DNA from 2 places in the Rossellomorea sp. ABR4_012 genome. Region 2 is predicted to be linked to the other one. Evidence: riboswitches for the same ligand, from Rfam matches in the RefSeq annotation. Region 2 holds a riboswitch; the other holds the start of a gene.
What was found. A riboswitch is a leader RNA that binds a small molecule or an ion and turns the genes downstream of it on or off. The one in region 2 is predicted to bind cobalamin.
Positions count from the first base shown of each region.

Region 1: it holds a riboswitch for cobalamin, as region 2 does, so the genes downstream of both, ACXAFV_RS03695 (ABC transporter substrate-binding protein) here and ACXAFV_RS21670 (acyl-CoA thioesterase) in region 2, are expected to answer to the same signal.

Region 1 covers NZ_JBSWVK010000001.1:740,962-744,277, forward strand. The annotation lists gene ACXAFV_RS03685 (helix-turn-helix domain-containing protein) at 1-918, opposite strand, end outside; gene ACXAFV_RS03690 (hypothetical protein) at 1,102-1,245, shown strand; cobalamin riboswitch at 1,706-1,891, shown strand; gene ACXAFV_RS03695 (ABC transporter substrate-binding protein) at 2,026-3,012, shown strand; gene ACXAFV_RS03700 (iron chelate uptake ABC transporter family permease subunit) at 3,143-3,247, shown strand.
Region 2 covers NZ_JBSWVK010000008.1:27,330-30,645, reverse strand. The annotation lists gene ACXAFV_RS21675 (flotillin family protein) at 1-842, opposite strand, end outside; cobalamin riboswitch at 1,028-1,223, shown strand; gene ACXAFV_RS21670 (acyl-CoA thioesterase) at 1,373-1,846, shown strand; gene ACXAFV_RS21665 (SLC13 family permease) at 1,907-3,268, opposite strand.

The DNA.
Region 1 (3,316 bases), on a different contig from region 2:
GGAGAAAAGATCGTGCTCATGATTCAGCCCTTCATGTTCTTGATGCAGGTCCTCGAACGAACTGTGGGCTTTTTCACATAAATGATCATCTTTATTCAACTTGAAAATGAATTTAGCGATTAAATAGTTCTCAGCCGCGAGCTGGAACTTCCCGAGTTTCTCCATACACATCGCCTTTTGATAATACAATTCACCGAGCCCGTAAGTGGATTTCTGCTGTTTGCAATAGGAGATCCCCTGGACGGTTGTCCTCTGTGAATCTTCATATTGTTCATTCGTATAGTATGCCCTCGCCAAGTTGTAAAACAATCGTATATATATGGTGTGAGAATACGTATGGATGGTCGAATGGATATGCATCTTCGCCGTTTCAAATGTCGTAATGGCCTGCTTGATCCTGTTTAATTCAATTAATATATTCCCTTTCGTGATCAATATTTCGATTTCCCTCAGGGAGTATGTATGGGAAGACGTCTCTTTTAGGTTTAGTGCTTCTTCTGCAAGCTTTAGTGCCTTCTGCGAATCTTTTTCTACGTGGAGGGCGATGATGGATTTATTCCAGATGATGAATTGCCGGTATCTTTTTTGTTTTAACAATGGGCTGTTTTCCTCTGTTTTGATCAGCCCGTCAAGTGTCTCGTAATCCCGGCTATGGATGTATCCTCTTGCAAGCATGATGACATCTTCTATATAGTCTTTTCTCTGTGTGTCTGTTTGTTCAAAGAAGTAATTTGTATCCACGCCAAGCTTAACGGATAATTGATAGAGAACTTCTGCTGAAACGGCAATTTTCCCTTGCTCGATCTGGCTGATGAAAGCCTGTGAACAAATCCCTTCCCCAAGGTCTTTTTGAGATAAAAAAGACTTCTTGCGCAATAATTGAATCTTCTCTCCAAGGCTCATTCGAAACTCATCCATTGTGCGCTATACCTCCCTGAAACTTCCAATTAATATAAGTATTTTTATAATATCCTAAAATCCTTAACGAATAAAGACTATATTACTAGTTTCTGTACACTTATCATCCATTAAGGTGAAAACAGGAAATTAGACACTCTGCTATAGTAGTGGAAGATTAGGAATATTTAGGAGGAACAAAGGATGAAAACAAAAATTATAAAACTTATCTTATTACTGACAATCAGCATAGGGATGTTCAATGGCATTCCAATTGAAAAAGCCGGGTCTCACCTGCCTGATATTGTTCCCTTTTCGGATGAGAGAGATATTGGGCCTATGCATTAATATATCCATCCTGCAGTAGAGTATTTTCTACATTTGCAGGGTGGATTTTTTTCGGCTGGAAAGGTGGGACAGTGTCCCTGTCCCACTGAAGAGTAAAGGCGCGGAATTATTGGTACAACGTCACCCGGTCCATTTTTGTCCTCTATGAGGTTGCTTGCGTGTAATAAGTAGATTGAGGGGTGAACGTGTGGAAGGAACAGACCGATGGTTGTCATTGTATCTGCTTTTCTGCTGCTATACACTTGGGATTTTAGATCCCCCACACAAGATAAAAAACATTTCTTACCTTGTCTGTTGAAGAATAAATTTTAGAAAAATATGGTTATATATTTGAACTGTAAATAATTAGATAAACAAAGGGGGAATGTTAAAATCTATTAATGCAAAAAGAGAAAGAGAGATGGAAAATGATTCCCCTCACAACCTTTCTTGTGTATAATCTAGCTAGCGGAAAATTTAATACATATTGTCGGAAACAGGTGACTTTAGTCGAACTGAAGTCTTTAAAGGGAAGTTGGTGAAATTCCAACGCGGTCCCGCCACTGTAATTTGGGAGCCTGCTGTTAATACCACTGTACATTTGTATGGGAAGGAACAGCGGGCAATGACCATAAGCCAGGAGACCTGCCTGTTAACGTGCACCAAAAGCCTACGAGGATAGGGAAGGTGTAAATCGCATGAATTTTGAGTTTACATCAAAAATATGCCTTTTACACGTCATCTCTTTCTTCAGGAAGAGATGTTTTTTTATTTTAAGATGAAAAAAGGGGAGAAACTAACGTGAAGAAGATTAACTTACTATTTCTTGCACTGCTGCTTTCTATCGGCGTCATTGCCGGCTGCGGAAATGATGGGAACACAGATAAAGGAAATGCTGGAGGAGATTCAGCAGAGCAGGAACAAGCTGAAAATCAGGAAACGGCAGCTTTTCCTGTAACCATTAAGGATGCTGTAGATAATGAGGTAACGATTGAAGAAGAACCTGAAAAGATTGTATCCCTTATCCCTAGTAACACCGAAATTGCTTTCGAATTAGGGCTGAGTGATAAAGTTGTTGGAGTATCTGATTTTGATAACTATCCTCCTGAAGCGGCTGAAAAAGAGAAGATCGGCGGTATGGAGCTCAATGTTGAAAAGATTCTTTCCCTATCACCTGATCTGGTACTCGCCCATGGTTCGGTAATGGGATCAGCGACGGAGGCTCTCCAGCAGATAAGGGACGCTGGTATCACTGTTCTGGTCGTACATGACGCGAAAAGTTTCGAAGAAGTGTACGTTACGGTTGAAATGATCGGCAAGGCTACAGGCGCCCATAAACAGGCCGAAGAAACCATTAGGAAAATGAAAGATGATCTTCAGGCAGTGAAAGAGAAAGCAGCTGAAGTTTCAAAAGAAGAGAAAAAGAGCGTTTTTGTAGAAGTGTCTCCTGCACCAGAGATTTACACTCCTGGACGTAATACCTTCATGGATGAAATGCTTACGTTGATTAATGCTGATAATGCAGCTGCAGAACAAGAAGGCTGGGTGAAAATGAATGAAGAGGCCATCATCGCTCTGAATCCTGATGTCATTGTCACTACTTATGGGTATTACACAGAAAACCCGAAAGAATTAGTGTTAAGCAGAGAAGGATGGGAGGGCGTGCCTGCCATCAAGAATGAACAAGTATATGACGTTCATTCAGATTTGGTAACGAGAACCGGCCCTAGGTTGGTACAAGGCGTAGAGGAACTAGCAAAAGCGGTGTATCCGGATTTATTCAAATAAGATTGTAATAGTTTAGTATGCAATTTTCATTGCTGATAGGTATTGGAGTTGGCGCGAGTCCCGGTTACTGGTATTCTTTCGCTCCTCGGTGCAACGATTTTCCGTTACCCTGTCCTGCACTGTGGATCAAATGTATATCAATATCGTGAATAGATTCAAGCTGCACCGAGTGCTGTTGGCATTTCTTGTTGGAGCGTCTCTCGCAATTGCGGGAGCCGCTTTTCAAGGTTTATAGAGGGTCCGTTAGCTGATGCTTATATTATGGGAATTTCAACAGGTGTTCAGTCGGCGCGGTGATGACTCT
Region 2 (3,316 bases):
GCCCGGGCACGTTCTGTTTCTTCTTTAAATGCCGCATCCTTGATGTCCTTTTCCTTCTTGGATTCGGCAATGGAAATTTGACGCTTATACTCTTCTTCCTTCGCTTCCTGATCCGTCTGCGCGCGGTGAATCCGCGTTTCACGTTCAGTGTTTGCCTCGGCGATTTCTGCCTGCTTGCGTACTTCCGCGATACGCGGGCGTCCAAGGTTCTTTAAGTATCCATTTTCTTCATCGGCATCACGTATATCCGTCAAGCCGAGAGAAGTGATTTTGAAGCCCATCAGATCAAGCTGTTTCTGCGCAATCTCCGATACGTCGGCGTTGAACTTCTCCCGGTTGCTGTTGATGTCCTCGACGGTCATTTTTGATAAAATGGCCCGCAGATTACTTCCTAATACCTCAATAATTTCATCTTCAATTTCTTTTTGATCTTTACCAAGGAACTGCTCTGCATAATTGGCAATCCCGTTTAATGTATCAGCCACTTTGACCATCGCGACCGCATCAGCAACGATCGGGACCCCTCCGTTTGTGTAGACACGCGGAGTCGACAGCTTCAATTGGAAAGACGTAAGATTGACAGGTGTGCTGGTCTGGAATCGTCTCAGACGGTATCCTCCACCCCTGATGATCTTCATGGAACGTCCTTCCTGATCGGTAAAGATATTCGTTTCTTTCTCTGGATCCCCGAGTTTCGGACCCGTGATGATCAAGGCCTGATTGGACTTTGCCGTGCGGTAACGGAATCGCATCCAGAAATAATACCCGATTCCCGCAATTGCCGCTACAATCAATACAGGAATAAGGAACATAATGACACCAATGACAGTTAAAGAACCCATTCTTACATACCCCCTATTAATTTTTTGCAGTAATATTTTTTCTGCTATTAAACTGGTTATATGACTATCTACGGGAGAGGATCTGTAAAGGTTTCATAAAATTGGTAAAAAAGTCAGCAGGTTCTCTTTTTTCTGACAAAATGAATGTTAATGACGTCGAATATGGTAGAATAAAAGCGTTCACAATTTCATTATTGCTCATTGGTGAAGAGGATGTCAGTAGACCCTCTTCTTAAAAGGGAAGCTGGTGAGAATCCAGCGCGGTCCCGCCACTGTAAGGCTGAGATTTCTTATGAAGCCCACTGTTTCGTCTTCGGAACGGGAAGGGATAAGAAGTTGACGAAGCCGAGCCAGGAGACCTGCCAATCGGGAAGAACACAGAGTTCCTACGGGAGATAGGAGGGTGTTGCGCTTTATGGAACGACAAACGAGATTTCAATGGATCCCGATCGTTCGATTGGAATAGCTGCATCTTCTTTCAAAAAGGAGATGCATTTTTAATTTCAAGACTTATGGGGAGATGAAAAAAGATGGAGCAAGCTTATCCAGTTGAACGTTCACGCACGATCCAAACAAAATTGGTGCTGCCGCCGGACACGAACCACATGCAAACGATCTTTGGAGGAAAGGTATTGGCTTTCATTGATGAAATTGCGGCACTGTCAGCCATGAAGCATTCCAGTTCCGTGGTGGTCACGGCTTCGATCGATTCGGTTGATTTCCTTTCTTCTGCAACTGTCGGAGACGCGCTGAGCCTCGAAGCGATTGTGACTTCTACAGGAAGGACGTCAATGGAGGTTTATGTAAAAGTGTACTCTACCAATCTATTGACTGGTATCAAGACGTTGACGACAGAATCATTCCTTACCATGGTTGCAGTGGATGAAGACGGGAAGCCAAAGCCTGTACCGAAAGTGATTCCTGAAACGGAGGAGGAAAAAAGATTATTTAACACCGCGGTTCTGCGTAAGGAGCATAGGAAGAATCGGGCTTTGATTAAATAGGGATGGGGTATGAACAGACATCTGTTCATACCCTCTTTAACATCTTGATTGGTATCAGCCTTACCAATAAAGAAATACAGAGCATAAGATGACGGCTATCCATGCAATGGATGCAACCAGCCCTACTCGTAGCAGGTCCTTATCTGTAAAATAGCCATATGAGAAGCTAATCAAGTGTACAGGTGACTGGGTAACAAGGAAAAATCCAGGTACGCATGCAAGAAATACCGGCATTGCAATATGCATAGGTGATAAATCCGGAATCGTATGTCCAATCGTCACACTTAGGGGGAGCATGATTGTCAAAAAACCTAAGATATTCACGAATACGACTCGAATGACACTCGTGCATATAATTAAGACAAGTATGACAACCCAAGGTGGATGACCCGAAAGGATACCATTTAATCCAGCTGCCATCCAATCAATCGTATCTGTTCTAATTAACATCCCTGATACCATCAATGTAGAAGCGAAAAAGAGCATCAAATCCCAATCTATTGACTTTCTAGCTTCATCCCAATCCCATACCCCCACAAAAGGGAACACGGTAAAGCAAGCACCCATTAGGCCGACTTGAGGAATTGAGTACCCATGTACAGGCTGTGCAATCCATAAAATCAAGGTTCCCGCGATTATACACATAATTTTCTTTTCATTGATGCTCACTGGCCCCAACTCATCAATCTTCCCCTCAATTAACGTTAATAACAGCTTACGGTCTATTTTTTCTGGAGGAAAAACAATTAAAAATATTCCCCATAGGATCACAATAAACAGAAAAACAGGAATCCCAAATAGTTCAAACCACTTTAAGTAGTTCAGAGTGGGAGAAACTTCACTCATGATCCCGAAAGCATAAATAGTAGAACTGGCTCCAGTGGCAACAAAGGCACCTGAAATCGCAGCTAGATAGGCAACTCCTATGAACAGGGATTTGCCTAAATAACCGACATCCCCTATTTTTCTTAAACTTTTCATCAAACTATCCAGAACAGAGGACAATAAGCTCCCTTTCCCTACATTAGATGGGATAAGGACAGACAATACAACCATGAGTAAAAAAGAGATGAAAATCAATGCCTTCCCGGAACCCCTGGAGAGTTTTAACATATAGAGGGAAACCCTGCCCGCAAGACCTGTATTAATAAATGCCGTTGAGATAATAAACGTTGAAAACAAGAGCCAAACGATACCCGAACTAAAATAACTCAATGTTTGTTCGTAACTGAAAAAGTGAAATGAAAGAAGTAAAATCAGCAAAAGTGAGCTGAAGGCAAGCGGAAAGACTTTGCCAATCCATAATACCTGTATGATGATGAGGGCAGCGATTGCCTTCCATTTTTCATCCCAATCAAAAAGAGGTAAAAAAAACAAACCATATAAAAAGATTGAAATAACCAGTAAGAGTTGTTTTTTCATTTCCATTACTCCCATTCACCACTCAAAGGAAAAAGTCACCGAAAAACA